Regions from separate parts of the Pseudoalteromonas shioyasakiensis genome, predicted to be linked through region 2. Evidence: predicted binding sites of a transcription regulator. Region 2 holds the regulator's gene; each other region holds the start of a gene.

The links. The regulator sigma-54, encoded in region 2, starts transcription at its own class of promoters, with help from an activator protein. The targets are predictions, from matches to a motif close to GTTGGCACGNNNNTNGNNT.
Region 1: KQP93_RS04715 (DUF1328 domain-containing protein) is a predicted target of sigma-54. The motif match lies at 1,396-1,414, and genes of this name have one in related genera.
Region 3: dps (DNA starvation/stationary phase protection protein Dps) is a predicted target of sigma-54. The motif match lies at 1,357-1,375, and genes of this name have one in related genera.

What each region holds. Positions count from the first base shown of each region.
Region 1 covers NZ_CP077770.1:999,022-1,001,293, forward strand. The annotation lists gene KQP93_RS04705 (hypothetical protein) at 1-615, shown strand, start outside; gene KQP93_RS04710 (hypothetical protein) at 934-1,125, opposite strand; gene KQP93_RS04715 (DUF1328 domain-containing protein) at 1,176-1,349, opposite strand; gene KQP93_RS04720 (OadG family protein) at 1,884-2,132, shown strand; gene oadA (sodium-extruding oxaloacetate decarboxylase subunit alpha) at 2,148-2,272, shown strand, end outside.
Region 2 covers NZ_CP077770.1:483,269-485,540, reverse strand. The annotation lists gene lptB (LPS export ABC transporter ATP-binding protein) at 1-345, shown strand, start outside; gene KQP93_RS02320 (RNA polymerase factor sigma-54) at 461-1,957, shown strand; gene hpf (ribosome hibernation promoting factor) at 1,985-2,272, shown strand.
Region 3 covers NZ_CP077770.1:1,099,932-1,102,203, reverse strand. The annotation lists gene KQP93_RS05170 (substrate-binding domain-containing protein) at 1-717, shown strand, start outside; gene KQP93_RS05165 (CBS domain-containing protein) at 797-1,216, shown strand; gene dps (DNA starvation/stationary phase protection protein Dps) at 1,444-1,962, shown strand; gene corA (magnesium/cobalt transporter CorA) at 2,184-2,272, opposite strand, start outside.

The DNA of each region.
Region 1 (2,272 bases), 520 kb from region 2:
CGTTTTGATGAGCTTGAACGGCTAAGCTTTGTTAAAGGATTAATGTTCGACGATGCTTATACAAAAAAAGCACAGCAACTTCAGGGTTATGCAACTCAAGCTGAAATGCTAGAAAATGCCCGCTGGCAGTTTGATGGCATTGAGTTTCGTACTTTGCATATACCGGGCACTTTTAATGGTCGCTCACAAATTTTAAAAAGTGATAAAAACGCGGCACTAGATGCCGCCGACCAGCGTGATAAGTACAACTTAATTTGGTTAAAACAAGCGCTTGTCCACCAGGATGCTAAGGCCTATGTGTTTGGCTTTCAGGCTGATATTTACCACCCGACCAGTAAACCCGCTTGCAGTGAGTCACAGCGTTCTAATTGTGATGCATTTAAAATCTACCGAGATGCCATCAGCGACTTTGCAAAGCACACCAATAAGCCAGTGCTCGTGATGCATGGCGATACCGGCCCATATTGTCAGCAGCAGTTAGCAAGTAACTTAACGCGCTTAAATGTCCCTGGCGACTTTGCTGTAAGCGATGTAGCAAAAGTAAGTTTTATCGACGGCCAGTGGCATATAGCAAGTGTAACGACAAACAAGCCTCTCACTACGGTTTGTAAATGAAAACGTACTCTTAGCCATCAGCTCGTAGGTTAGGTAGAACGGAGTGAAACCCAACAAGTTAGCGAGTTTCTAAGGGAAAGAGTAAAGTTGCGAGTTTATAGGAAAATGAGCCATCAGCTTTCAGCCGTCAGCTATCAGATTAAAAAAAAGAGCCGGTAGGTTGGTTAGAGCGGAGCGAAACCCAACAAGTTAGCGAGTTTCTAGGGGAAAGAGTAAAGTTAGCAAGCTTCTTGGCACGAGTTGCAGGCAGCATAGAGTTGCTAACTCACATACACAAAAAAGCGGCACTTGGCCGCTTTTCTAAAGTAAGGTGTGTTATTAGCAGTTAGTTTCTTCTGCATTAACACCTTCTTTTACTTCTTCACATGCATCTTCAACTGCATTTTGTGTATCAGTAATTGCTTCATCAATACGCTCACCTGCGTCTTCAGCAGAGTTGTCTTCACAACCCATGATGAATAAACCTGAAAATAGGGCGATAGTAGCGGCTTTTAAAGTTGAATTTTTCATAATGAAATTCCTTGTAAATAAAAATAAAGTAAGTGGTTATCTGCTTTTAACTACTTAGGGACACTGCCTCTAAGTGCTCCTGATACCAGCGAAATAACTAGTAATACTAAAAATATAAAAAAGATAATCTTAGCGATGCCTGCAGCGGCTCCTGCGATACCGCCAAAACCTAACACTGCTGCGATTAACGCGATAACTAAAAAAGTAATTGTCCAGCGTAACATAGTGGTCTCCTTGGCTATTTAAATTTTCTTAAGTTCGATATAACTAAAGCGAGTTCTGTGCCAGAAGTTTTATTTTATATATTTCAATGGGTTGTGGTTTTTTGCTGTTCTTTAGAGGGTTCATCATTTGGTAACTTTTACGAGTAAGCATGTAACTTATTCATAGTGATATTTTTTCATATTGAGCTGAATGAGGAAAAAGAGAAATGCCTCGCTTATTGGTAAGACCAATTTAACTTTGTTTTGAGGGGGTGGCTCTAACACCTTGTTGTGCGTGGTTTTTAAGGATTTTACTACGGTTGGTTAATAGTTAAACATATAACGTCTGGCTATATTGACTATTTATATCATCTATAACGGGGCTTTAAATGCGCTAATAGTAGGGTGTTAATTATATGTGCGGCATGTTATTTTAAATTTAATTGGTTTTACCAATTTACAATGGTGCTATACAAATGAATTTTGTTTGTTATTATTGGTGCATAATTATTTAACAAAAATAACTTTTTATTTTAAGTAAGCGAGGGGAGTCGTATGGATATAGGTGGATTACTCACCACTGCGGCCAGTTTGATGGTGACAGGCATGGTAGGCGTGTTTGTTTTTCTGACTATTTTGATTTCAGCAGTCACTTTAATGTCAAAGATAGTGGGTCGGTTTGATGATCCTGCAACTGCAGAACCTACGCGTACAGCAAAAATTCAACCTCAACAGGGTGTGCCACAGGCACATATTGCAGCAATCAGCGCTGCAATTGCTCAATTTCGAAATAAACAAAAATAACGGGGCAGCTTAAACATGGCTAAATTAAAACTAACCGAATTAGTATTGCGTGACGCACACCAGTCTCTTTTGGCAACGCGTATGCGCTTAGACGACATGCTACCCATGGCAGAAAAACTCGATAATGCGGGTTATTGGTC
Region 2 (2,272 bases):
CAACACATTCGCGATAGCCAAGGTATGGCGCTGTCAGGTGGTGAACGCCGCCGTGTTGAAATTGCTCGCGCATTAGCCGCAAATCCTAAATTTATCCTTTTAGATGAGCCTTTTGCTGGTGTTGATCCAATTTCAGTGTTAGATATAAAGAAAATAATTGAGCACCTAAAAAATCGTGGTATTGGTGTACTAATTACTGACCATAATGTTCGAGAAACCCTTGATGTTTGTGAAAAAGCCTACATTGTTTCTCATGGGGAGCTAATTGCATCAGGCACACCTGAGCACGTATTAGCAGACCAAACTGTACGCGATGTATATCTAGGCGAGCAATTCAGGCTGTAACCATTACGCCAGCGACTAGAGCATCTGCTAGACTTATAACAATGACAATAAATCGATAATGACTTAACTGTGTTTGCACAGTTATCGATAACTTAAAAAGGATTGTTAGGGATACATGAGGCAATCATTACAGCTGCGCATGGGCCAGCAACTTACAATGACTCCACAACTGCAACAAGCTATTCGTTTGTTGCAGCTCAGTACATTGGATCTCCAGCAAGAAATTCAAGAAGCGCTTGATAGTAATCCTCTACTTGAAGTGGAAGAAGCGGATTACAACGAAGAAAGCACCGGCAAGAATGAGCAAAAAGCTGAATCTGACGATGTGCAAGTCAGCGCGTCTGCCGAAGAAGCTCCTAGCGAATACGAGCAAGAAAGTAGTGATGCTCTCAATAAAGACACCGTAAGCGATGACTTAGCTATGGATGTTACCTGGGATGAGTACATGAGTGCCGCCCCTTCAACATCGTCAGGGCCAATGCCTGAAGATGAATCAATCTATCAGGGTGCATCAACCGAAACCCTTCACGAATACCTAATGTGGCAATTACAGCTCACGCCATTTAGCCCTACTGATGAAGCGATTGCTGTGGCAATTGTAGAAGCTATCGATGAATCAGGTATTTTAACGGTAAGCTGTGAAGATATCGTCGAAAGCTTTAATCAAAATAGCGATGAAGAAGAAATCGAACTTGATGAAGTCGAAGCGGTCTTAAAAAGAATTCAGTTATTTGATCCTGTTGGTATTGGCGCACGCAGTTTACAAGAATGTCTGTGCATTCAGTTACGTCAATTCGATGCTAATACGCCATATTTAGCTGAAACTAAAATGGTTTTATCTGAGCATATCGAATTATTAGCGAGTCGCGACTATCGAACTTTGATGAAAAAGACTAAGCTTAAAGAAAACGAGCTTAAAGAAGTGATGACGCTCATCCACAGCTTAAATCCTAAGCCTGCGGATAGCATAGTGCGCGAAGAGTCTGAGTACGTCATACCTGATGTATCAGTAAAAAAAGTAAAAGGTCGCTGGGTAGTCGAGTTAAACCCAGACTGTATGCCAAAGATTAGAGTGAACAGCCAATATGCGGCGATGTCTCGCTCTGTTAAATCAAGTAGCGACAGCCAATTTATTCGCTCTCACTTACAAGAAGCTAAGTGGTTTATTAAAAGCTTAGAAAGCCGTAACGATACGCTATTAAAAGTGACCAACTGTATCGTTCAACAACAACAAGCTTTCTTTGAGCATGGCCCTGAGGCAATGAAGCCGATGGTGCTAAATGATGTTGCTGAAATGGTCGAAATGCATGAATCGACGATTTCACGGGTAACAACGCAAAAATATATGCATACCCCACGGGGTATTTTTGAGTTGAAATATTTCTTCTCAAGCCATGTCAGCACCGAAAATGGTGGTGAGTGTTCTTCTACAGCAATACGCGCTTTAATCAAGAAGTTAGTCGCTGCAGAAAACTCAGCTAAACCATTGAGTGATAGCAAAATTGCAGATATATTGGCTGAGCAAGGAATTAAAGTAGCTAGACGTACAATTGCAAAATATCGTGAGTCTCTAGCAATACCTCCGTCTAATCAGCGTAAGAGTCTGATTTAGACGTTTTACATAGAAGGAAAAATGCTTATGCAACTAAATTTAACTGGTCGTCATGTAGAAATCACAGATTCATTAAGAGACTATGTAAACACCAAGTTTGCGAAACTAGAAAGGCATTTTGACCATATTAATAATGTTCATGTCATTCTAGATGTAGAAAAATTAAGCCAAAAAGCAGAAGCAACTTTACATGTAAACGGAGGCGAGTTATTCGCTTCTACAGAACATCAAGATATGTACGCAGCCATTGACTCACTGATCGATAAACTCGATCGCCAAGTCATTAAACACAAAGAGAAATTAGCTCGACATTAA
Region 3 (2,272 bases), 620 kb from region 2:
ACAGATTCCAATTACCTTGTTGAAAGAGCGTTAAAACAGCTTAAAGATAACAACATTCCTGTGATCACTTTTGACTCTGATCTGCTCGAAGAAGACCAGCAGTACCGTTTAGCCTATGTGGGTACCAATAATTTTGACTATGGGGTGGCCTTAGGGAACGAATTAAAAAAATTCACCAACAAAGAAAATAATCAAGTTTGTATTCAATCAGGACACTCAACAACACCTAATTTAAACAAGCGTATTGAGGGTGTTCGCTATGCGTTGTCAGGGCAAAAAGATAAACGTTTAAGTGGTGAAAATGGCTGGAGTGAGTTTGATCGATGCCCTTTATATAGCTTAGGCAAGCGAGAGGTATCACTCGGTCAACTCGACAAACTACTTAACCTTGAAAATCCACCACTATTTTTAGCGGTAGCGGGCTTTGCCCAATTTAACTCTAATTATGCAAACGTGATTGCTAAACATAAGCAACGTATTGCTAATCAAGAGGTGGTGATCGTTTCTGCCGATACTGAGCAAATGCAATTAGAAGTATTACAGCAAGGATTATCATCGGCCAATATTGGTCAAAACCCATTTGAAATGGGACGCCTGTCTGCTGAATTGATGTATCAATACCTCACTAAAGGTGAACGACCAGCTAAGTCTCACTATTATTTAGACTTTCACTATTGTCAGCAAAGTAATGCAGGTACTTGCACCGTTAATCACTAAAACTTTGATCTCACTAAAGTGCAATTCACTCGATACGCGCTAGACTTACCACAACTTGATTAATTGTAAGGATTTAGCCATGACACACCTAGTTAGTGATTTGATGACGCCAGACCCATTCGCCATTAGCGCGCAAAATAGCCTGCATGACGCTCATAATCTAATGAAAGAGAAGAATGTCCGTCATATTCCAGTGATCAATGAGCATGGTGGCTTAGTTGGCATGTTAACGCAAAAAATCATGATTGCTCAGGTAATGAATATCATGGCTAATTACAGCGCCAGCGCCCTTGAACGCAAAGAAAAGCAAACTAAAGTGGTTGATATTATGGCTACCGATTTTACCAGTATCTCGCCAGAGCAACCGCTACACGAAGTTGCTAAGTTTTTTGTTGAAAATCGTCATGGCTGCATGCCTGTGGTTGATAAAGATAACAACCTAGTGGGAATTCTCACTTCATCTGACTTTGTTCGTTTAGCAGCGGCATTACTCTCTTAAGTCGTAAATTTGTATCTGCACACTGAATTTTTTACAGAAGGTGTGCAGAGTTTTCATAGTCATACCTCACCACAACCACCCCGCCTCAAAATAAAATAAAATAAAGCCTTAAAATTCAACAGTTTAACTTTATATTCATTTTAGGCACAACGCTTGCTTTCTAAATAACTACACACGCTTTTTAATTTAAAAGCGAAAGGAAATTTATAGATAATCTCGGAGGAGTAATGAGTAATTCATCATCAAAAATCGCAGAATTTACAGCACCAGGTGTTAAAGACCAAGCTGCAGCTGACACGATTGCAATTCTAGACCAGCGCATGGTCGCTTTAATCGATTTACACCTCACTTTAAAACACATTCATTGGAATGTTGTTGGCCCTAATTTTATTGGTGTACACGAAATGTTAGACCCACAAGTAAGCGCAGTGCAAGAGATGACTGACACGATTGCAGAGCGTATTGCAACCATGGGCGGCGTACCTGTTGGCACACCACAATCAATTGTAGAACGCCGTACTTGGCAAGATTATTCAATTGGTAAAGGCTTAGTTACTGACCACCTAACAGCGCTTGATAAAGTGTATAACGGTGTTAATAAAGACCACCGTGCAGCTATCGAAAAGCTTGGTGAGCTAGACCCAGTATCTGAAGATATGATCACCGGCCAACTGGCTGACTTAGAACAATTCCAATGGTTTGTTCGTGCACATATCGAATCGTCTACCGGCGAATTGAAAGGTTAATACCAATTCGCTTAATTAAGTGGTCTATTTTGAGGCAATAAAACCTCGTTGCTAACAAGGCAAGAATTTCGTTTTTTAGTTGATCTAAATCAGAAATTTTTAACGCAGATAGCGACAGGTTTAATCCCTCAAAATGATTAAGTATTATTGCGGATTGGTACAATCCCTAGGTCTATCCGAAGACCCCTTGCCCAGCATTTGCTGGGCTTTTTTATGCTTTGTTACAACCAGCCTTTATGTTTAAAGAACAAGTAAGGTGCAAAGCCAGACAGCAACATAATGCCAATTGCAAACGGGTAACCCCATGCCC